DNA from 4 places in the Arthrobacter sp. MDT2-34-1 genome. Region 1 is predicted to be linked to each of the others. Evidence: predicted binding sites of a transcription regulator. Region 1 holds the regulator's gene; each other region holds the start of a gene.
The links. The regulator LexA, encoded in region 1, represses DNA repair genes until DNA is damaged. The targets are predictions, from matches to a motif close to TCGAACANNTGTTCGA.

Region 1 (5,527 bases):
ATCCGACCGTCCGCCGGGCGGAAACACCGGACGGTATCGGTTACACGCTCGCCGACACGGTAGGGTTCGTCCGGTCGTTGCCGACGCAGCTGGTGGAAGCCTTCCGCTCCACCCTGGAGGAGGTTGCCGACGCCGACGTCATCCTGCACGTCGTCGACGTCTCGCATCCCGACCCGGAGGGCCAGATCGCCGCCGTGCGCGAGGTGCTGACCGAAATCGAAGCACGGCATATTCCGGAAATCGTCGTCTTGAACAAGGCCGATGCCGCCGATCCGTTCGTGGTCGAGCGACTGCGCCAGCGTGAACCGCGGCACGTCGTGGTCTCGGCGCGGACCGGGCAGGGCATCGATGAGCTGCTTCGGCTCGTCAGCGAGACGATCCCGCGGCCGAGTGTGAAGCTGCAGCTGCTGGTGCCCTACGACCGCGGCGAAGTGATTAGCCGCCTGCACAACGAAGACGCCGAGATCCTCTCCATGGAGCATGGCGGGGACGGCACGCGGCTCGACGTGATGGTGCGCGAGGGCCTGGCATCGGAGCTGGAACAGTTCCTGCGGCATGACTGACGTCCAGGTTCCCGCCGGTGAGGCGCTGCGGCTGCTTGACGTCGCCGTACAGGAGATGGGCGGGCAGCACCGTGCCGGGCAGCACGAGATGGCGGCGAAAGTAGCCGAGGCCTTCGAGCGCCGGCAACACCTGCTGGTGCAGGCGGGCACAGGCACCGGCAAGTCGCTGGCCTACTTGGTGCCGCTCATGGTCCAGGCGCTGGAGGGGGAGAAGCCGGCGATCGTCTCCACCGCAACATTGGCGCTGCAATCGCAGATCGTCAAGCGGGATCTGCCCCGGCTGTTGGAGGCCGTCGCCGACGAGCTGCCCAGGCCGCTGGACGTCGCTTTGCTCAAGGGCAGGAACAATTACCTCTGCCTGCACAAGCTCGCGGGCGGCTTTCCGGACGAGGACGCGCCGGCGGCACTGTTCAGCCTCGGCGAGGACGCGGTGCCGCATCCTTCTCCGGCCGGCGCAGCGTCGGCTTCCGGCGCCTCGGGCGCGCTGGGCAAGGAAGTCGTGCGCCTGCGCGAGTGGGCGCACGAGACCGAAACCGGGGATCGGGATGAACTGGTGCCCGGTGTCAGCGATCGGGCCTGGCGGCAGGTCTCCGTCGGCTCCATGGAGTGCCTGGGCGCCCAGAAGTGTCCCCTGGCCGCCGAGTGCTTCAGCGAACTGGCACGGGGCCGCGCGGCGGAGGCAGACATCGTGATCACGAACCATGCCATGCTGGCCATCAACGCCTTCGAGGGCGTCGCGGTACTCCCGGACTATGACGTGGTGGTCATCGACGAGGCCCATGAGCTGCAGGACCGCGTCACCAGCGCCGTCGCGGGGCAACTCTCCGCCGCCATGGTGCGTACCGCCGCCTCGACGGCACGCAAACACACGGGGATCAGCGTGGAGCCTTTGAACTCCGCCGCCGATGCGCTGGAGGACGTCCTGCAGTCGGTGCCCACCGGCCTGCTGGCGGCCGGCCTCCGCGAGGAGCATGAGCTGGTTCTTGCGCAGGTACGGGAAGCGGCCCGCGCGGCGCTCTCCGACTCGAAGCCCGAGGGTGCGGGGGCAGCGGACGGCGGACGGCAGATGGCGCGCTCACGGCTCGCGGCCGTGCTGGAACTGGCCGAACGGCTGCTGTCCGCTCCGGACTCCCGGGAGGTCATCTGGGCGACCCGTCCCAGCACCTATGGCGAGGCCGGCGACTACGCCGCCAATGACGACCAGCCGGCAACGTTGAACATAGCGCCGCTCTCGGTGGCGTCCCGGCTGCGTGAGGGCTTGTTCGACGACCATACCGTTGTGCTGACATCGGCGACGTTGTCGGTCGGGGGGACCTTCGATGCCGTCGCCGGGTCGCTCGGACTGCTCGGAGCCGGCGCGCCCGCCTATTCCAGCGTGGACGTGGGCAGCCCCTTCGATTACCCCAGGCAGGGCGTGCTCTACGTGGCGTCGCATCTGCCGAAGCCGGGCCGGGGCACCAGCCCGGAACAGCTCGATGAACTCGAGGAGCTGCTGCTGGCCTCGCGCGGCGGCGCCCTGGGCCTGTTCTCCTCGCGGCGTGCGGCAGAAGAAGCCGCGGCCGAGATGCGCGGGCGCACCGACCTGACCATCCTGTGCCAGGGCGAATCGTCGATGGGCGCGCTGGTCCGCCAATTCGCCGAAGAGCCCGACACCTGCCTGTTCGGCACCATGACGCTCTGGCAGGGCGTCGACGTTCCCGGTTCCGCGTGCCGGCTCGTGGTCATCGACCGGATTCCGTTCCCCCGGCCGGATGACCCGCTCACGACTGCCCGAACCCGGTCCGTGGCGCAGTCCGGGGGAAACGGTTTCATGACGGTCTCGGCGACCCATGCGGCCGTGCGGCTGGCCCAGGGAGCCGGCAGGCTGATCCGCGCGTCAAACGACCGTGGAGTGGTGGCCGTGTTGGACTCCCGGCTGGCGACGGCGCGCTACGGGAGTTTCCTCCGCAGCGCCCTGCCGCCCTTCTGGAGTACCAAGGACGGCGCCACGGCCCGCCAGGTCTTGGAAAGGCTGGCTACGGCCTCAGCCTGAACGGGCTGGGGGCACGCCCGTTCCGGAGCGAGCGGGGCCCTGCCCGGGGACCGCCCGTGCGGGCAGGGGATCCCGGGGTGGCTGCAGCGCGGACCGGGGAGACCGGGCGCGTCAGAGGGCCCGCATCACCGAGACAACCTTGCCCATGATGGTTGCGTGGTCGCCCAGAATCGGTTCGTACTGGGTATTCTGCGGCAACAGCCAGGTATGGCCGTCGCGCTGCCGGAAGGTCTTGACCGTTGCTTCGTCGTCGAGCAGCGCCGCCACGATGTCGCCGTTCTCGGCCGTGTGCTGCTGGCGGACCACGACCCAGTCGCCGTCACAGATGGCCGCATCGATCATGGAATCGCCCGAGACCCTGAGCATGAACAACTCGCCGTGTCCCACCAGTTGCCGCGGCAGGGGCATGACGTCCTCGACCGCCTGGTCCGCCAGGATCGGCCCGCCCGCTGCGATCCTTCCCACCAGCGGCACCATCGCCGTGTCGGATGACGTGGTCAGCTCGGATACGGCGACGCCGCTGGAGCTGCGCAGCTGTTGCGGTTCATCGACTCCGACGATTTCCACACCCCCGTGCTCGAGTGTCAGCGGGGTCAGGATTTCCATGGCACGGGGACGCTTGGGGTCCCGCCTGATGTAGCCCATCTTCTCCAGTTGGGCCAACTGGTGCGTGACGCTGGACAGGCTTGCCAGACCGACCGTGTCACCGATCTCGCGCATGGACGGAGGGTATCCGTGGGACATGACGGAGCGCTGGATGGTTTCCAGAATCTTCTTCTGCCGCGGCGTCAGGCTGCGCCCCACTTTGACGGGCCGGCCGCGTCGCTTCGCTCCGGCAGTGGTGGTGGTCTCTTCCGACATGTCCGGCCCCGGTCTCCCCGTAGTGGTCCCTGCGCCGGCGCCGTAGCGGAACCGCACATGGACTGTTGTCTCAACTGTTTTGTCGGTGGCGGCTGATGCACTGCTCTTACTGCCGCCCGACGCTTACAACGCTAGGCGAGGCGGTAGCGAATTTCAAACATTTGTTCGACTGAGTCTCGACAATGTTCGATCACCAGTGCTAAAACTGTAAGAGACGCATTCGAAGATACGTTCGAATATCGTTGCAAGACGATCGAAACCAGCCGAAATAGATCGAATATCGGAAAGGTGGCACCATGTCCGCCCAGCTCGCACCGCAGCCCGCCGGCCTTCGTACCAGCACAGGCCTGCGGCTGACCCGCCGCGGCCGTTTGTTGCTGATCGGCCTGCCGCTGATGCTCGCCGCGGCCGCAGCCCTGACCCTGATCGGTTTCTTCACGGCTCCGGCAATGGCCGCCGCCGGGGGGCTGGGACCTGGACCGGCGGCGACCGTCACGGTCGTCAGCGGCCAGACACTGTGGGACATCGCAGTGCAGTCCGCCCCGGACCGCAACCCCCACGATGTCATTTTCGAGATCGCGCAACTGAACGGTCTCCAGGGGGACGTCGTCCATGCCGGACAGCAGCTGCTGGTCCCGTCGGCGCGCTGAGGCAGCCGTAATATGAGCTGCTTCGGCCCGCCCGATTCCTGCCCCGGGCGGGCCGAAGCTTAAACTGGACCGGTGAGTGAGCAGCTAGAACGCCTGAACCGCCTGCCGTTGCGGGAAAATCTCCGGGGCCTGGAGCCGTATGGCGCGCCCCAGCTGGAGGTTCCCGTCCTCCTGAACGTCAACGAAAACACCCATGGCCTGCCCGATGCTGTCCGTCAGGCCATCGTCTCGGCCGTCAGCGAGGCTGCCGCGGGTCTGAACCGGTATCCGGATCGCGAGTTCACGAAGCTGAGGACGGCGCTGGCCGGCTACTTGGGGCACGGCCTCACCGCAGAGAACATCTGGGCCGCCAACGGATCGAACGAGGTCCTGCAGCAAATCCTCCAGGCCTTCGGCGGCCCCGGCCGCACCCTGCTGAGCTTCCCGCCCACCTATTCCATGTACCCGCTGCTGGCCAGCGGGACGGACACGGATTATCTGGCCGTCCCGCGGGGGGCAGACTTCACGCTGTCCCCGGACGCTGCCGCCGCCGCTGTGGCCGACTCCGGGGCAAACGTGGTCGTTCTTTGCTCGCCGAACAACCCGACGGGCACCGCCCTGGGTCTTGAGGTCGTGGAGGCGGCGTATGAAGCGGGGGAGGCCTCCAAGGCCATCGTGATCGTGGACGAGGCCTACGCCGAGTTCGCCCACGCCGGAACGCCGAGCGCGCTGACGCTGTTGCCGGGGCGGGAGCGGCTCATCGTTTCCCGCACCATGAGCAAGGCCTTCGCGCTGGCAGGCGCCAGGGTCGGGTACCTCGCCGCCGCACCGCAGATTACCGATGCGCTGCGCCTGGTCCGCCTGCCCTACCACCTGTCCGCCGTCACGCAGGCAACGGCCCTGGCCGCGTTGGACCATGCCGATGCGCTGCTGGCCAACGTCGAAGACATCAAGGCGCAGCGGGACCGCATTGTCGACGGGCTGGCCGAGCTGGGACTCGACCCGGCGCCGTCCGACTCAAACTTCGTGTTTTTCGGCGGGTTGGAGGACCCCCGCTCGGTGTGGCAGGGACTGCTGGAAGCCGGCGTGCTGATCCGCGACGTCGGGATCCCGGGCCATCTGCGGGTAACCGCCGGCACTGAGGCCGAGACCACAGCCTTCCTCGACGGCATCAAGGCCCTCGTGGCGAGCCCCGTCTCCTAAACTAGTAAGAGCGAACCGGCTCGCGCCGGTCGACCAATTCGTCAAAGGACTCCCATGACCGTGGAAACCACCACTGGACGTACCGCACGCCTCGAACGCATTACCAGCGAGTCGTCCGTGCTGGTTGAACTGGACCTCGACGGCACCGGCCGTTCCGAGATCAGCACCACCGTGCCGTTCTACGACCACATGCTCACCGCCCTGGCGAAGCACTCGCTCGTCGACCTGACGGTGAAGGC
Region 2 (5,527 bases), on a different contig from region 1:
GAGATTACGGGGGAGCGCCGCATCCACGAACTTTTCATCCGCATCGTCAGAGGAGAGGCGTAAGCATGGCCGGACACTCCAAGTGGGCAACCACCAAGCACAAGAAGGCCGTGATCGACGCCAGGCGTGCCAAGTCGTTCGCGAAGCTGATCAAGAACATTGAGGTAGCGGCGCGCAACGGGGGAGCGGACATGTCCGGCAACCCCGCGCTGGAACTGGCCGTCCAAAAGGCCAAGAAGACCTCGGTTCCCAACGACAACATCGACCGCGCGGTCAAGCGCGGTGCCGGCCTGACCGGCGAAACGGTGGACTACAGCGAAATCATCTACGAGGCCCGCGGGCCGCAGGGCTCCGCTGTGCTGATCGAGTGCCTCACCGACAACAAGAACCGGGCCGCCTCGGAGGTTCGCCTGGCCATCACCCGCAACGGCGGCACCATTGCCGACCCGGGGTCGGTGTCCTACATGTTCTCCCGCAAGGGCGTGGTGTCCCTGCCCAGGAACGAACTCACGGAAGACGACCTTCTGATGGCGGTGCTCGAAGCCGGCGCGGAGGAAGTCAAGGAGCAGGGCGACAACTTCGAGGTCCACGCCGATCCCACGGACCTGCGCGCCGTCGTGGCCGCACTGGAAGAGGCCGGCATCGAATACGAAACCGACGAGATCGAGTTCGTGTCCTCGATGGCCGTGGAGCTCGACGCGGACGCGGCCCGGAAGTTTATGAAGCTGGTGGATGCTCTCGAGGACCTGGACGACGTCCAGAACGTCTATTCCAACGCCGACATCAGCGCGGACGTCCTCGCCGAAATCGAGAACGACTGACACCGGTCCGGCCGTCGGCGCCCGCCATGCGCGTGCTGGGAGTGGACCCGGGCCTGACCCGCTGCGGCCTGGGCGTGGTCGATGTTGAACCGAACCGGCGCTCCTCCCTCGTGGACGTCGGTGTGGTGGGGACCACCCCGGACATGGCGCTGGAGCTGCGCCTGCTGAAGATTGCCGACGCGATCGACGAATGGCTCGACGCGCACACCCCGGACGTGCTCGCCGTCGAACGCGTCTTCAGCCAGACGAATGTCAGTACCGTGATGGGCACCGCGCAGGCGTCCGGGGTGGTCATCGCGGCGGCGGCACGGCGCGGGATCGCCGTCGCGCTGCACACGCCCACCGAGGTGAAAGCGGCGGTCACCGGCAACGGGCAGGCGGACAAAGCCGCCGTGACCAAGATGGTGACCCGGATCCTTCGGCTGGACACCCCGCCGCGCCCGGCCGATGCCGCGGACGCCCTGGCGCTGGCGATCACCCATGCCTGGCGCGGCGGAGCTGCGAGACCGGCTGCCGGCGGTGGGATGACGACGGCGCAGCGGCTCTGGGCGGAGGCCGAAGCGAAGGCCAAGCGCACCCGCCGCTGACGTGGGGCCGGCGGCGGCCGCCGGAACCGGTGCCACGGTGTGGCGGTGGCCGGCAATGTCCGTGCTGCCCCGTAAGCTATTCGTAGATATGTTCGGACAATCCGCCGCCGTGCTGCCCGCGGGGCGGACTCCGGGCCGCAGTGCCGGAATTGGGAGTTGAGTTCATGATTAGCTCGTTGCGCGGCGTCGTCGCCCACGTGGGATTGCAATCGGCCGTGATCGACGTCAACGGATTCGGCATGCTCGTCCAGGCGACGCCGCAGACCCTGGGTACGCTGTTCGTGGGGCGGGAGGCCGAACTGGCCACCACCATGATTGTGCGCGAAGACTCCATGACGCTGTTCGGCTTCGAGGACGCAGCGCAACGGGAAGTTTTTGAGACCCTCATCTCGGTCAGCGGGGTCGGCCCGAGGCTGGGCCTGGCGGCGCTGTCGGTGCACTCGCCCGAGGCGCTGAGGGTTGCCGCCGCGGAGGGGGACAGCAAGGCGTTCACCAAGGTTCCGGGTATCGGGCAGAAGCTCGCCGGCCGGATCGTGCTCGAGCTGGCCGGGAAGTTGATCCCCACCGGCGAGCAGGCCCCCCAGCAGAAGGGCGGCTGGAAGGGACAGGTGCAGGAGGCCCTGGCCGGCCTGGGCTGGTCCGAGAAGGACGCCGCCGCGGCGGTGGACACCACCGCCGAGGAAAATCGGGAGGCGGCAGCGGCAGGCAACGTGGGCGACTTGCTGCGGCTGACCCTCCGCAGGCTCGGCCAGGACGGCGCCCGGACCGGCGCGTCCCGGCGGACCGCGGGAGTGAACTAGCGTGGCGGAGGATTCCGAGAACAACCGGCTGGTCGCCAACACGTCGGAAACCGAAGAACGGGCGATCGAATCGGCGCTGCGGCCCAAGAACCTGGACGATTTCGTGGGCCAGGCCCGGGTCCGCCAGCAGCTGTCGCTGGTGCTGGAGGCGTCCCGGATCCGCGAACGGACAGCCGACCATGTCCTGCTGTCCGGCCCGCCCGGACTGGGCAAGACCACGCTGGCCATGATCATCGCCGCGGAAATGAACGCGCCGCTGCGGATCAGCTCCGGACCGGCGATCCAGCACGCGGGCGACCTGGCGGCGATCCTGTCGTCGCTGACCGAAGGGGAGATCTTCTTCCTGGATGAGATCCACCGGATGTCGCGGCCGGCAGAGGAAATGCTCTACATGGCGATGGAGGACTTCCGGGTGGACATCGTGGTGGGCAAGGGCGCCGGCGCCACCGCCATCCCGCTCGACCTGCCGCCGTTCACCCTCGTCGGGGCCACGACCCGGGCCGGGCTGCTGCCGGGGCCGCTGCGCGACCGGTTCGGCTTCACCGGGCACTTGGAGTTCTACGCCGTCGCGGAGCTTGAGCTGGTGCTCCGCCGCTCGGCCATGCTGCTGGACCTCAAGGTCAGTTCGGCCGGTTTCGCCGAGATCGCCGGGCGCTCCCGCGGCACGCCCCGCATCGCCAACCGTCTGCTGCGCCGGGTGCGGGACTGGGCCCTTGTGCACAAGATCGAGGAGATCGATGCGCGTGCGGCAGCCGCGGCGCTCGATATGTACGAAGTCGACGAACGGGGACTGGACCGGCTGGACCGGGCGGTGCTGACCGCCCTGATCACCAAGTTCGGCGGAGGGCCCGTCGGTTTATCCACCCTGGCCATAGCCGTCGGCGAGGAAACCGAGACGGTGGAGACGGTGGCCGAGCCCTACTTGGTCCGCGAAGGGCTGCTCGGCCGGACGCCGCGCGGACGGATCGCCACCGCCGCGGCCTGGCAACACCTGGGGCTGGCGGTGCCGGATCACCTGGCCGCGGGACAGACCGAAGACCTGCTCTCGGAACTGCTGGAGCCGGACACGGATTTCGCCGAAAACTGAAGCTTGACCGTGTCAGGGCGGTCACCGCGTAGAATGGTAGGAACGTGCGGAGTGCGCCGTCCCTCACGGGACGCGGCAGGCTGCGTACACGGTCCGGATTTTCCTACCGGTCCGCTCCAGACTTCTAGGACGGAACTTCCCTGTGTTCGTAAATCTCTTCACCGGCACCACTCCCCAGCAGCAGTCGGGCGGCATCGACGTGATGACCATCGCCCTGTTCGCCGTTTTCGCGCTGATGATCTTCTTCATGTTCCGCAAGCAGAAGAAGGTCCAGGCGCAGATGCGCGAAAAGGCCGAGCGCATCAAGGAGCAGATGGTGCCGGGCACCGAAGTGATGACTCAGTTCGGCCTCTTCGGCACCGTCGTTTCCCTCGACCCCGACAACAACAAGGTGGTCCTTGAACTGTCGCCGGGCAACACCGCCACCGTGCACACCCAGGCGGTGAACGAAGTCGTGACGCCGGAGGCCCCCGAGGTTCCCGACGACGCCTCGTCCCTCACCGCGGAAAGCGCTACCCGCCCGGAGGAATCCGCCGAGGACACCCTTAAGCGGCTCAACGAAGAGCAGAACAAAGACACCAAGTAGGCCAGCGACGGCTTAGCCGTATAGGCGTGCAGTGGCGGGGCATGCCCCGCCACTTCGCCATGTACCGGCCGGTTCCTCCGGCCGACTGAGCCGATGAGAGAAAGATCTTCCATGGCACGATCCGGTTCCACCAGCATTGCGCGGCGGACACTTATCTGGCTCGGTGTGCTCCTGGCCGCCGGCACCGTCATCCTGGGCAGCGGTGTATTCACCGGCCAGGCAAGCTGGGCGCCCAAGTTGGCGCTCGACCTTGAGGGCGGCACCCAGATGATCCTGGCTCCGCAGGTCCAGGGCGGCGGAGGCGAGATCACCGCCGAGCAGCTCAACCAGGCCGTGGAGATCATCCGCCAGCGCGTCGACGGCTCCGGCGTGGCGGAGGCCGAGATCACCACGCAGTCCGGCCGCAACGTGGTGGTCAGCCTGCCCGGTGTCCCGGACCAGCGGACCCGCGAACTGATCCAGGCGTCAGCCGCCATGGAATTCCGCCCGGTGCTCACCGTTGCACCGGGTTCCGCCGTTCCGGAGGAGGAGCGGACGCCCGAAGCGGACCTTCCGAAACCGGCGGCCGAACCGAAGAACGCCAGCGACCTGAACTGGATCACCCCGGAGCTCTACCAGGAGTTCGAGGCGCTGGAGTGCCTTGACCCGGCCGCGGCCGCAGAGGAGACCGAGCCGGCCGACCCGGCCAAGCCGACGGTCGCCTGCGAACCGGATACCGGCATGAAGTACATCCTGGGCCCGGTGGAGGTGCCCGGCACCGACATCGCCGACTCCAGCTTTGGCCAGGTGCGCGGCACCCAGGGACAGACGCTGAACCAGTGGGCGGTGAACATCGAGTTCAACAGCGAGGGAACCGCAACCTTCAAGGAAGTGACCGAACGGCTGTTCGGACTCTCCGGCGCCCAGAACCAGTTCGCCATCGTGCTGGACGGCGAGGTGATTTCCGCTCCCACGACCAACGCGGTCATCCCCGACGGCAAGCCGCAGATCACCGGCAACTTCACGGAAGAATCGGCCCGTGTGCTCTCCGAGCAGCTGAAGTACGGCGCGCTGCCTATCAGCTTCGAGATCCAGAGCGAGCAGCAGATTTCCGCCACCCTGGGCGCCGACCAGTTGCGGATGGGCCTGATCGCCGGACTCATCGGCCTGGCGCTGGTCGCCGCCTACTCGATCTTCCAGTACCGCATGCTCGGCCTGGTGACCATCGCGTCGCTGGTGGTGGCCGGCATTTTGACCTATCTGGCGATCGCGATCCTGGGCTGGACCGAAAACTACCGGCTGTCGTTGGCCGGGGTCGCCGGCCTGATCGTGGCGATCGGCCAGACCGCCGACTCCTTCATCGTCTACTTCGAACGCATCCGCGACGAACTGCGCGAGGGCCGGGGCCTGGTCTCGGCCGTGGACAACGGCTGGAAGCGTGCACGGCAAACCGTGCTGGCTTCCAAGGCGGTCAACCTGCTGGCCGCCGTCGTGCTCTACTTCGTGGCGGTGGGCAACGTGCGCGGTTTTGCCTTCACGCTGGGCCTGACCGCGGTGGCCGACCTCCTGGTGGTCTTCATGTTCACGCACCCAACCATGCAGCTGCTGGCACGCACCAAGTTCTTCGGCGAGGGCCACCGCTTCTCCGGCCTGGATCCGCGCCTGCT
Region 3 (5,527 bases), on a different contig from region 1:
CGCGCCGTTGCGGTCCTTCGGCAAGCCTAACGCGGCGCGTTCAAAACTTCACTTTGACCGGGCACGACGGCGGATTCCCCGCCTGGGCGGCGCCGGCCGGCTTCCGGCCAGCCCGGCGATGGCGTGCCGCAGCGCAGAGCCCGGCGCGGATTCCAACAGGACCGAGCCGCCCAGCAGGGCGGCATCGGCTGCGGCGGTATCGGACGGCAGCAGGGCGGGGACGCCGGCGGCCGGCACGAACCGTTCCCAGGCCTCCCGCAACTGTGCTTCCGGCCGGGCTCCCACGGCTGCCGCCCGAACCTTGTTGAGCACCACTTCGGCCGAGGCGGAGGGGACGGCATGCGCCAGTTCGTCCAGCGCGCGGACCAGCCGCGGCAGCCCCACCGAATCCGCGCTGCCCACGGCCAGCACCCGGTCCGCCGCCTCCAGCACCCGCAACGTGGCACCATTGCGCCGGGGCGCCATCGAGTCAAAGCTCAGCTCCTCGTCGTGTTCCAGCGAGAAACCGCAATCCACGACGACGGTCTCCGCCACCGCCCGCGCCACGTCCAGCACCGCCCCGAGCGCCGACGGCCTCAGCTCGGTCCACCGGTCCACCCTCGTAATCCCGGTCAGCACCAGCATCGAGGTTCCGGCCACGGCTACCTTCAGGCAGACCCGTTCCAGGGCCGGGCTGTCCAGCACGCCCTGGTCCGCCAGCCGGCAGGCGTGGGCAAGCGCGGCAGATTCATCGAGCAGGCCAAGGAACGCGGCGACGCTGGCCCCGTAGGTATCCGCATCCATCAGCAGGGTCCGCCGGCCGGCGGCGGCGTATTCGGCGGCGAGGTTGACCGCCAAGGTGGTGCGTCCCGGCGCCCCGGCCGGACCCCACACCGCGACGAGTTCACCCTTGGCCCCTGCAGGTGCCGGCGGTTCAACCGCAGCGTCGTGCGGCCGCAGGGCCCGGGCGGGGTCGGCCAGCGCCGCCCCTCCCGGCGCGGCGGCTCCTGCTGCCGCTTTGGCCGCCGTCAGCGAGCGCAGCTGCGCGACGGACTCGGCCACCAGTGCTGCCAGGGCCACGGGCTCAACGGTTGCGGCACCCGTGCGGATGCCGAGCGCTTCGAGCCGGAGGCGTTCCCCGCCGTCGTCGGTCAACGCCACCACGGACACCTCGGCGCCGTGCAGCCGCTCCAGCACGCTGCCGTCGAGCTCCCTCGTCCGGCCCGCCACGATGGCCGCCCGGGCCAGCCCGGACTGCGCCGCCGCCAGCAACTCCGCGAGGTCGGTGCAGCGCCGGACCACGGTGACAGGCCCATGGAGCCGTTCCAGGCCGGTCACGAAGTCGGCGGCCGCCGTTCCCAGCGTGACGACCGGCAGACTCATGGAGTACCGGCCGGGTTGAGTACCACGTTGATGCGTGCCCCGTTGGCGAGGGCATGTAGCAGCGCCGGCATGGTGTCATCCCCCACCAGGACGTGCAGCCGTTCCGCCCCGGACGAGCCGAAAGCGGTGGTGGCGCGCGTCAACTGCGACACCTCGGCCGCCTCGAGCAGCCTCTCCGGCTCCTTGAAACCGTTGCGTCCGTCGGGCAGCGACACCCATACATCGACCCGGGAACCGGGACCGGCCTCCTCGGGCAACGGGCTCTCGATACTCAGGCCGATCGGTTTCCGGTCCAAGTCGTCGCCGGCACCCAGCACGGAAGCCGGCAGCAGTTCACCGCCCCGGACCAGCGCGGTAGCGACGGCATCTGCCGGCAACCCCGTTGCTGCCGGCAGATAAAGGCTGCCCGCCTCGCCCAGCCGAACGTCGACGACGACCACGTCGGCGGCGGAGATCGGTTGTCCCACCGCGATGTCCGTCCTAGCCGCCAAGACACCGGTGGTCTTATCCGCGCTGTTGACCAGCGCTGCAACTCCGGCCACCGAAGCCGCCACGAGCAGCAGCCCCACCAGCAACCGGGGATCTTTCCACGACGGGCGTTTCAACCGCTGTGCGACGGTTTTTTCTGCGATGGCAGCGCTCACGAATCTTCCTCCCCCCTTATTCCCGCGCCCAAGGGACAGCCAGGCTGCGCTCCGAGAGTCGGCCCCGAGGCCGCGGGTGGCACCATTCTGGCCGTGGCCCAGGGGAAAGGGAACCGCCGCGGCCACCCGGGCCGGATCTGGGGAAAACTTTTCAGAACCAACGGAGCCAGTTGGACCAAACGACGTCAAACGATGCCATAATGGCTGAAACCGTCCCCGCTTCGAAGGATCAGCCCATGCCGCGGTTCCTCACCCTGTCCGATGTGGCGGAGGAGTTGCAGATCTCCTCGTCGCAGACGTACGCCCTGGTTCGCAGCGGCGAACTTCCCGCCATCCAGATCGGCGGCCGGGGCCAATGGCGCGTCGAGCAGGTCATGCTCGACCAGTACATCCAGGACAAGTACGCCCAGACGCGGCGGCTGATCGAAGAGGCCAAGTCCACCACGGAATGAGCATTCAGTCCGGGCTGCGGGACACGAGGGCCGCAATGGCCGCGAAGGGCACCGTGTAGACCGACCGGACATTTGCCGCGCGCCTGTCCTCGCCCGACGGCACCGCCGCGAGGTCGAAGGAGTCCGCCCCGACCCTGTCGACCACCCCCTCGGCCGCCGGGATGCCGAGGCCACCCGACAGGTAGACCGCGACCGGTGCGCGGTCGCGGCCAAGGGCGCGCAGGGCGGAACCGAGCCCGAGCCGACGGGCCCCGGTCGAGTCGGCAACCGCATGCCGGCCCATTCCTTCGAGCAGTTGGACAGCGGCCAACGGCAGGAGCACGCTCCGCACTCCCTCGTACAGCACCAACCAGGTTGATCCGACATGGGCCAGCGTCCCCTCGAACCTGAGGTCTGCGCCTACACGGACGCGCAACCTGCTGTCCAGCTGCCCCCGAAGCCGGTCGGCCAGACCCACTGCCGCCAGCTCGATCCGGGCGCGCTCGTTTACCTCCGCTTCCAGCTCCAGCCGGTCTGCGGCGTGTAGCTGGGCCTCCAAATCGGCAAACAGGGCGTCCCAACGCATGGCGCCAGCCTAGGAACCTGCACCACATGCCGTCAACGGAAAACCTACTGCTTTACAACAAGCGTTTGAAGCTGCCACTATTGGAAACAAACAGCAGTAAACAGAATCAAACTACATCAAATGACGTTAACACGTTCTCTCCGGAGGCACTTCCCATGCTCAGAACCACCGCCGATCTGGCAACCACAGGGCTGGTGACGGCTTGTGCCGCCGTGCTGGTGCTCGCCGGGAGGGAGCTGGCCACCGGCGCCGCGTGGCCTTCGCAGAACTATCAGGACCTGCTGGCGCTCCTGTCGATCGGAGCCGGCGCGGCCGTGCTCTGTTGGTTGCTCCTGGGCATGGCGGCAGCGGCGGCCTGCGCGGTGCTGGCCAGGACCGGCCACAGCCGCCTGGCGGCGCGGTCGGCCGCGTGGAGTCCCGCGTTCCTGCGGCGCTTGGCGGGCGCCGTCGTCGGCCTCAATCTGGTGGTGGTCGCGGGCGCCCATGCGGCGGCCGCAACGCGTCCGGCCGAAGCCGCGGCCGGGACCGGCGCGTCCAGCGCTGCCCTGGTGGATCCCCGGTGGCAGCCGGACGGCCTGGCCGGTCGGGTAAACCCTCCGGTGGACCCCTCATGGAAGCCCGCTCCCCCGGCCGCGGCCCCGGGCGCCGTCGCCAAGCCGCCAACCCGGGAAGCCTCCGGCGCACCCCGGCTGGTTACCGTCACCGCCGGGGATTCCCTCTGGCAGCTCGCGGCCGCCGAGCTGGGCCCGCTGGCGACCGACGTGGAAATCGCCGAGCGGTGGCCGGAGTGGTATGCCGCCAACCAAACCCTCATCGGTCACGACCCCTCCCTAATCAAACCCGGGCAAACGCTCGTCGTACCTCCGCCCGGATAGTGAAGCTTTCCGGAAACGGCCGAGAGACGCACACGGGAGCCGTGCTGTGTGGCGCGGCTGGAAGCCAAGGCAGTACCAGTGGAAGGAAGGGCAGGACATGGACAACGTGCGACACCTCCCGGCCGTGCAGACGCCGGAGAAAGAAGCCGCGGCGGGCGCGCGCCTGGACACGCTGGCACCGGCGAGCGGGGCGCCCCGGCCCCTGACGGTACGGCGGGTCAAACCGGCCGGGCCGGACGGCTACTTTGCGCCCGTCATCCGGTTGCAGCCCAGGCGACCGGATGACACCCGCGGGATGGCCGGACCCGCCGCAGTGCCCCGTCCCGTTCCGCTGCCGGTGGGCGGGGACCCCGAGGCGGAGGCCGAACTGCTCCACGTCACGGCGATGGCCCGGTCCGTGGCGCAGGCCTGCCTGGAGGCCGTCTCCGGCACACGGCCGGTCCAACAGCTGGCTCGCTGGCTGGACCCCGCCAGCTACGAAAAGCTGGTGCACCGGGCGGACATCGCCAGGGCCCACCAGGCGCAACTGCGTTCCGATGGCCGGGCACCGCTGCGGCTGCACCGCAGCCCGGTGGTCCGCTCCGCCCGGGTGTGCCGTGCCGCCGACAGCGCCTATGAAGCGTCGTTGGTGGTGGCCGAGACCCGCCGGATACGCGCGGTGGCGCTGCGGCTGGAGTGGATCCGCGGACTGTGGAAGGTCACGGCCCTGGAGATCGGCTGAACCCGCAAACTACTTCCGGCGCTTGCCGCTCTTGGCGGGGCGCTTGTCCCTGGCGGGCGCTGCCGCCTTGGCCGGGGCCTGGCGTTCGACCCGTGTCTCGGCTTCCCCGGATGCACTGGGCGCCGTGAACTGCAGGGCCGCCGGCCGCTGCGGAGCTTCCAGCCCGGCCGCAGTGATCTGCGGCGCCGCCGCCGCCCGGGCGTCAGCGACCCCGGGGACCGTCGCCTCGGCCGGCTGCTGAACCTGTACCTCGAGGTTGAAGAGATAGCCGATGCTCTCTTCACGGATGGACTCCATCATGGCCTGGAACATCACGAATCCCTCGCGCTGGTATTCGACCAGCGGATCGCGTTGGGCCATGGCCCGCAGTCCGATGCCCTCCTTGAGGTAATCCATCTCGTAGAGGTGTTCCTGCCACTTCCTGCCGATCACCGAGAGCACCACGCGCCGCTCCAGTTCGCGCATGGTCTCGGAGCCGAGCGTCTGCTCCCGCTGGGCGTAGGCGACCTTAGCATCGGAGACAATTTCCGCGCGCAGGAAATCCGCCGTGACCCGCGAGCGCCCGCCGGCTTCCTCCAGCACCTCGTCGATCGTCAGTTCGATCGGGTAGAGCTGCTTGAGGTTGGTCCACAGCTGCTCGTAGTCCCAGTCGTCGCCATGGCCCTCAGCGGTGGCTTCGTTGACCATCGCCGTCACCACGTCCTCAAGGAAGAACGCGACCTTCTCGTGCAGGTCGTCGCCTTCCAGGATGCGCCGCCGGTCGTTGTAGATTGCCTCACGCTGCCGGTTGAGCACGTCGTCGTACTTCAGCACGTTCTTGCGCTGCTCGGCGTTCCGGCCTTCGACCTGTGCCTGGGCGTTCTGGATGGCCTTGGAAACCATCTTGGACTCCAACGCCACGTCGTCGG
Region 4 (5,527 bases), on a different contig from region 1:
GTAGTGCAGATCGGTATGGCAGACGCCGCAGGTGAGGATGTCCACCAGCGCCTCGCCCGGGCCCGGATCGGGAACCAGGATGGTTTCGATGGAGACCGGAGCATTCTTTTCCAGGGCCACTACTGCCCGAACCTTGTGAACCATGCGGGAGTGATTCCTTCCTAGCGAAGTCTGGCGAGGCCGTCGTCGGCCGTCCTGCCCCATCCTAGGAACAAAACAGGGGCGCCACAATTTCCAAAACGATTGTTATGGAAACTGCGGCGCCCCGTGGCCTGCGGTCCGGATTCCGCCGGTGGAGCCTGCCGCTGCTAGACGCCCAGGCGTTCCTTGACCAGGGAGAGCGGCGGGTTCGTGGCGCTGCTGCCATCCGGGAAGAGCAGGGTGGGAACCGTCTGGTTTCCGTCGTTGAGCTTCTCGACGAGCTCCGCGGTGCCGGGGACCTCTTCGATATTAATCTCGGTGTAGCCGATGCCCTGCGCATCGAACTGGGTCTTCAGGCGGCGGCAGTACCCGCACCAGGTGGTGGAGAACATGGTGACGGTTCCGGCAGCAGGTGTGTAATCCAAGATGGCTCCTTCTGGTCTGAAAGCTTGTGTACATGTCAACGTCTCACCGGGCGCGGTCATTCCCGGCGCCGGCCGCGGCGGCTGCCGGGCGGGGAGTACCGCCGGGGTGCGAGGCCGTTTAAGGGCCGCGCGCCGGGCTTCCGCCGCGCGGCTGGACCATAATGGAGGCATGTGCGGCAGATACGTCATGGCCCGGAGCACCGGCGACCTCGTGGCTTCCTTCGACGTCGATGAGTCCTATGTCGAAGAGATCCAGCCTTCCTACAACGTGGCTCCGACCGACAAGGTCCCCTTGATCATCGACCGCAAGCAGGCCGACGGCGAGGGAGTGTCCAGGAAACTCATCCTGGCCCGGTGGGGCCTCGTGCCGCCGTGGGCCAAGGACCCCCGCTCCGGCGCCCGCCTGATCAACGCGCGGATGGAGACCGTGACGGAGAAACCCTCGTTCCGCAAGGCGGCGGCCAGGAAGCGCGGATTGCTTGTTGCCGACGGGTATTTCGAATGGCAGAAGACCGAGGGCGGCAAGATCCCGACCTACCTGCACGGCGAAGGCGACGAGGCGCTGGCTTTCGCGGCTTTGTTCGAGAACTGGCCCGACCCGGCCCTGCCCGAAGACCACCCGGAGAAGTGGCTGCGCACCTGCACCATCATCACCACCCAGGCGGCCGATGCGCTCGGGCATATCCACGACCGGACACCGCTGATCGTTCCACCCGGCCTCTATGCGGACTGGCTGGATCCGGAAACAACATCCGAGGCCGACGTGCGGCAGCTGCTGGAGGCCATGCCCGAACCGCATCTTGTCCCGCGGCGGGTCAGTTCGAAGGTCAACAACGTGCGCAACAACGGGCCCGACCTCATCGACGAGGCAGCATGAGCGCCGCCGGGCGCCCCGGAATCGGGATCGTTCCCTGAGCGGCATCCCCGCAGCCATTGTGCGCCGGCCCCGGCTGCCGGAAGCTGGGATGGAGTAACCGCGCCCGCGCCGCCACGGCGGGAACCAGGGGAGGAAGCCAATGTCCGGACGGTACGTGGCCAGTTCGACGGCGACCATTGCGGCGCCGCCGGACCGTGTCTGGTCCGTGATCACGGACCCCGAGGCCATCAGGGGATTCATGTTCGGCACCGAGGTGCAGACCGATTGGAGCGTTGGCGGGCCCATCCGATGGCGGGGCGAGTGGGAGGGCGAGGCGTACGAGGACAAGGGCCAGGTGCTGGAGTTCGAACCCGGACGGCGGCTGGTCGTCACCCACTTCAGCCCGCTGTCCGGCCGGGAGGACGTGCCCGAGAACTACCACCGTCTCGTCTGGACGCTGGAGGAAGTTCCGGGCGGCACGGAGTTCACGCTGTCGCAGGACAACAACGAGACCGCCGAGGCGGCGGAACACTCCAAGCTGATGTGGGACAAGCTGGTCCACGACGTGAAGTACCTCGCCGAGCACGACGGCTAGGCTCCTTGGCCGCCGCACGGCGCGCGCCTGGCCGTCCTACTGCAGTAGGCAGTGCTGCTGCGCTTGGCCGCCGTACGCTGCACGCTGAGCCGACGTCGGCGGGCGGCCCGATTTTGTCAGTGCCCGAACCTAGGCTTGATCTTGGATTCGAATACATATTCGAATAGAATAAGAGGGTCAAGTTCTTCGGCGGGCGTGTTGGCAGGGGCGCTCGCCAGGGATTATGACCCGTTGTCCAGATGAAAGGCGACTGGGACATGGGTGTTTTCAGCGAAGCAGTTGACGTTGTGTGTTCCCCTGCCGGACAGCCGCTCCGGCTGCGCTGGCAGGGCAGGAGCTACCGCATCGTCGCGGAACCGGTGCGTTGGTACGAACGCCGCAAATGGTGGGCGGAGGAACTGCGTGCGGAACGGGGCCGGGGCGCGGGACTGGTGGACCATGAGATCTGGCGGGTGCAGGCGCGGCTGAATGGCCGGTCGCAGATCCGCACCTTGGACCTTTCCCATCAGGTGGACACCGGACGCTGGCGCCTGATCCGCGTCCATGATGCCGTCCGGGAGCTGAGCGCCTGACCGCGCCACGGTTCCCGCCGGCCTTTCTGTCAGCCCCCGGTTCGCCCCGGCAGTCCGCCGGATGCCGATCCCGAGACCCGACCGTTGTTTGGAATGTCCATGAGCTTTACCCACCTGCACGTATCCACGGCGTACAGTGCCCACTACGGTGTCTCCTGGCCGGAGGAACTGGCCGCAGCGGCCGCTTCCTTCGGAGCCGACGCCTTGGCCTGCACCGACCGGGACGGTCTCTACGGCACGGTCAAGCACCTGAAGGCATGCCTGGCGACGGGGATGGATCCGATAGTCGGCGTGGACCTGGCCGTCCAAGACGGCGGCGGCCGGGACACCGGACGCGTTGTGGTGCTGGCCCATGGAGGGAACCAGGGCAGCGGCTACCATGCGCTCTGCCGCCTGGTCTCGGAAGCCCACGCCGGCACGGCTGCCCGCGGGCGTTCCGCCAGCCGCCGGACGCCCGGCGTGACGGTGGATCAACTCGCCCGGCATGCGGGCACCTCGGACGGCGGACCGGCCCTGACGGTGCTGGTGGGTCCTTTTTCCGACGTCGGACAGGCGCTGCGCCGCCGCAGCTACGCCGAAGCCCGCCGGCTGGCCGGACGCTGGCGCAGCGGACTGCCGGCCGGGGCGCTCGCAGTGGAAATCGTCTCCCACCTGAGTGCCCCGGGGGAGAACCTCAGTACCGCCCACGCGGTGCGGATGCTTAACCTGGCCGGGGAGTTGAATCTTCCCGCAGTGCTGACCAACGCCGTGCGCTACTGCGAAGAGGACGGCGCCGCCACTGCAGATGTGCTGGACTCGGCGAGGGCGCTGACAGCCTTGTCCAAGCTGCCGGATCTGCAGCCGAGCGCCCAGGGCTGGTTGAAATCCCCCGACCGGATGCAGGCCCTGGCGCGGGAAATCGTGCAGGCAGCCGGCGGCGGAAGCAAGGACGTCATCCGCCTGCTGGCCACGACGGAAGCGGTGGCCGACCGGTGCCGCATGGATCCTTACCGGGACATGGGGTTCAAGCGCCCGGTGGTCCCCGAAGCCTCCGTCATCGGGATCGACGGGGATCCCGTGGCCGAGCTGGTCCAGCGCTGCGAAACCGGCATCGCCGAACGGTTTGGCGGAATGTCCGGACGGGCGGAAAAGGAACTGCGGGACCGGCTGGCCCATGAGCTGGGCATCATCTCGCGGCTGGGCTTCGCCTCCTACTTCCTGACGGTGGCCGAAGTGTCGCGCATGATCACCGGGATGGGCGTGCGCGCCGCGGCCCGGGGGTCGGGTGCCTCGAGCCTGGTGAACTATCTGCTCTACATCAGCCACGTGAACCCCCTGGACCACGGGCTGATCTTCGAGCGCTTCCTCTCCCAGGACCGTTCCACCCTGCCGGACATCGACATCGATGTGGAAAGTGCAGAGCGGCACAACGTCTACCAAAAAATCTTCGACCGTTTCGGCAGCCAGCGGGTCACCCTGATGAGCATGCAGAACGGTTACCGTGCCCGCGGGGCGGTCCGCGACGCCGGCTTGGCGCTGGGCCTGCCGGAGGAGGAGATTTCGGGCATCGCCAAACAGCTCTGGCGGTTCTCCGCGCGCCAGTTCCGTGAGGCGATGGCGGAGAAGCCGGAGCTGCGCGCGTTTTCCGCGCAGGTGGAGCAGAACCAGCAGCTGGACCTGCTGGTGGATTTGACCGAACGGCTGGACCGGCTGCCCCGGCATATCTCCATGCACCCCTGCGGCGTGATCCTGGGCGACAGCTCGCTGTTGGACCGCACCCCTACCCAGCCAAGCGGGCTGGGTCTGCCGATGAGCCAGTTCGACAAACACGACATGGACCCGATGGGCATGCTCAAGCTGGACGTGCTGGGCGTGCGGATGCAGAGTTCCATCGCCTACGCGCTCAAGGAAATAGCCCGCATCCATCCGGGCAAGGACGCCGTGACGGCAGCGGGCCGGCATCCGGTGGGCGAGGACGGAACCGGGCCCGACTACATTGCCGCGGACGGGACCATCAACCTGGAACAGGTCCCGCTGGACGACGAGCCGACCTATGAGCTGATCCGCAGCACCCACACCCTGGGATGCTTCCAGATCGAATCGCCGGGCCAGCGCGAGCTGGTGGGCAAGATGGCTCCGCGGGACTTCAACGACCTGATTATCGACATTTCGCTGTTCCGGCCGGGGCCGATGCAATCGGATATGGTCCGGCCGTTTTTGGAACACCGCCATGGCTGGGCGCCGGAGCGCTTCCCGCACCCCGATTTGATTCCGGTCCTCAAGGAAACCCACGGCGTCACGATCTTCCACGAACAGGTCCTGCGGACCTTCGACGTATTCACCGGTTGCGGACTGGCCAAGGCGGATGAATTCCGCCGGCTGCTGGGCAACGAGGAAGCCGAACCCGCGGTGGAGGAATACTTCCGCAGCGCCTCGCTGGACCGGGGGTATCCGCCGGAGGTGGTCGAGACGGTGTGGGGCACGCTGAAGTCCTTCGGCAGCTTTGGCTTCTGCAAAGCCCACGGGGCCGCCTTCGCGGTGCCCACCTACCAGACGGCCTGGCTGAAGGCCCACCACCCCGAGGCGTTCCTGGCCGGGTTGTGGCAGCACGATCCGGGAATGTACCCGCTGCGCCTGCTGGTGGCCGAAGCGCGGCGGCTGGGCATCCCGATCCTGCCGCTGGACATCAACCGCAGCACCGACCGCTACCAGGTGGAACGCGTTCCCTCCGGCAGCGGCGAAAAGCTGGGGATCCGGCTGAGCCTGACCGGCATCTACGGGCTCTCGGCGGCCGAGCTCAAACGCATCGTCGCCGGCCAGCCGTACGAATCGCTGGCCGACCTGCGCGCGCGGGCCAAGGTCGGCAAACCAGCGCTCAAACGCCTGGCCCAGCTGGGCGCCTTCGACGAACTGAACCGCAGGACCGGCCAACGCGGCGGCCGGGCGGCCAGCCGGACGG

Region 2: a site for LexA is predicted at 1,489-1,504, ahead of ruvA (Holliday junction branch migration protein RuvA). Genes of this name have one in related genera too.
Region 3: a site for LexA is predicted at 3,077-3,092, ahead of AC5RVV_RS04660 (LysM peptidoglycan-binding domain-containing protein). Genes of this name have one in related genera too.
Region 4: a site for LexA is predicted at 2,165-2,180, ahead of AC5RVV_RS02400 (DUF6504 family protein). Genes of this name have one in related genera too.

What each region holds. Positions count from the first base shown of each region.
Region 1 is NZ_JBNHGO010000004.1:30,140-35,666, reverse strand. It holds gene hflX (GTPase HflX) at 1-563, shown strand, start outside; gene AC5RVV_RS16020 (ATP-dependent DNA helicase) at 556-2,595, shown strand; gene lexA (transcriptional repressor LexA) at 2,707-3,456, opposite strand; gene AC5RVV_RS16010 (LysM peptidoglycan-binding domain-containing protein) at 3,753-4,106, shown strand; gene AC5RVV_RS16005 (histidinol-phosphate transaminase) at 4,179-5,288, shown strand; gene hisB (imidazoleglycerol-phosphate dehydratase HisB) at 5,343-5,527, shown strand, end outside.
Region 2 is NZ_JBNHGO010000001.1:501,181-506,707, reverse strand. It holds gene pdxT (pyridoxal 5'-phosphate synthase glutaminase subunit PdxT) at 1-63, shown strand, start outside; gene AC5RVV_RS02345 (YebC/PmpR family DNA-binding transcriptional regulator) at 66-821, shown strand; gene ruvC (crossover junction endodeoxyribonuclease RuvC) at 848-1,408, shown strand; gene ruvA (Holliday junction branch migration protein RuvA) at 1,573-2,208, shown strand; gene ruvB (Holliday junction branch migration DNA helicase RuvB) at 2,210-3,295, shown strand; gene yajC (preprotein translocase subunit YajC) at 3,438-3,881, shown strand; gene secD (protein translocase subunit SecD) at 3,993-5,527, shown strand, end outside.
Region 3 is NZ_JBNHGO010000001.1:1,017,426-1,022,952, forward strand. It holds gene AC5RVV_RS04640 (CpaE/TadZ family protein) at 49-1,362, opposite strand; gene AC5RVV_RS04645 (hypothetical protein) at 1,359-2,006, opposite strand; gene AC5RVV_RS04650 (helix-turn-helix domain-containing protein) at 2,243-2,458, shown strand; gene AC5RVV_RS04655 (hypothetical protein) at 2,463-3,023, opposite strand; gene AC5RVV_RS04660 (LysM peptidoglycan-binding domain-containing protein) at 3,179-3,898, shown strand; gene AC5RVV_RS04665 (Rv3235 family protein) at 3,996-4,619, shown strand; gene secA (preprotein translocase subunit SecA) at 4,629-5,527, opposite strand, start outside.
Region 4 is NZ_JBNHGO010000001.1:518,354-523,880, reverse strand. It holds gene AC5RVV_RS02420 (S-(hydroxymethyl)mycothiol dehydrogenase) at 1-144, opposite strand, end outside; gene AC5RVV_RS02415 (glutaredoxin domain-containing protein) at 309-566, opposite strand; gene AC5RVV_RS02410 (SOS response-associated peptidase) at 736-1,443, shown strand; gene AC5RVV_RS02405 (SRPBCC domain-containing protein) at 1,583-2,017, shown strand; gene AC5RVV_RS02400 (DUF6504 family protein) at 2,275-2,589, shown strand; gene AC5RVV_RS02395 (DNA polymerase III subunit alpha) at 2,689-5,527, shown strand, end outside.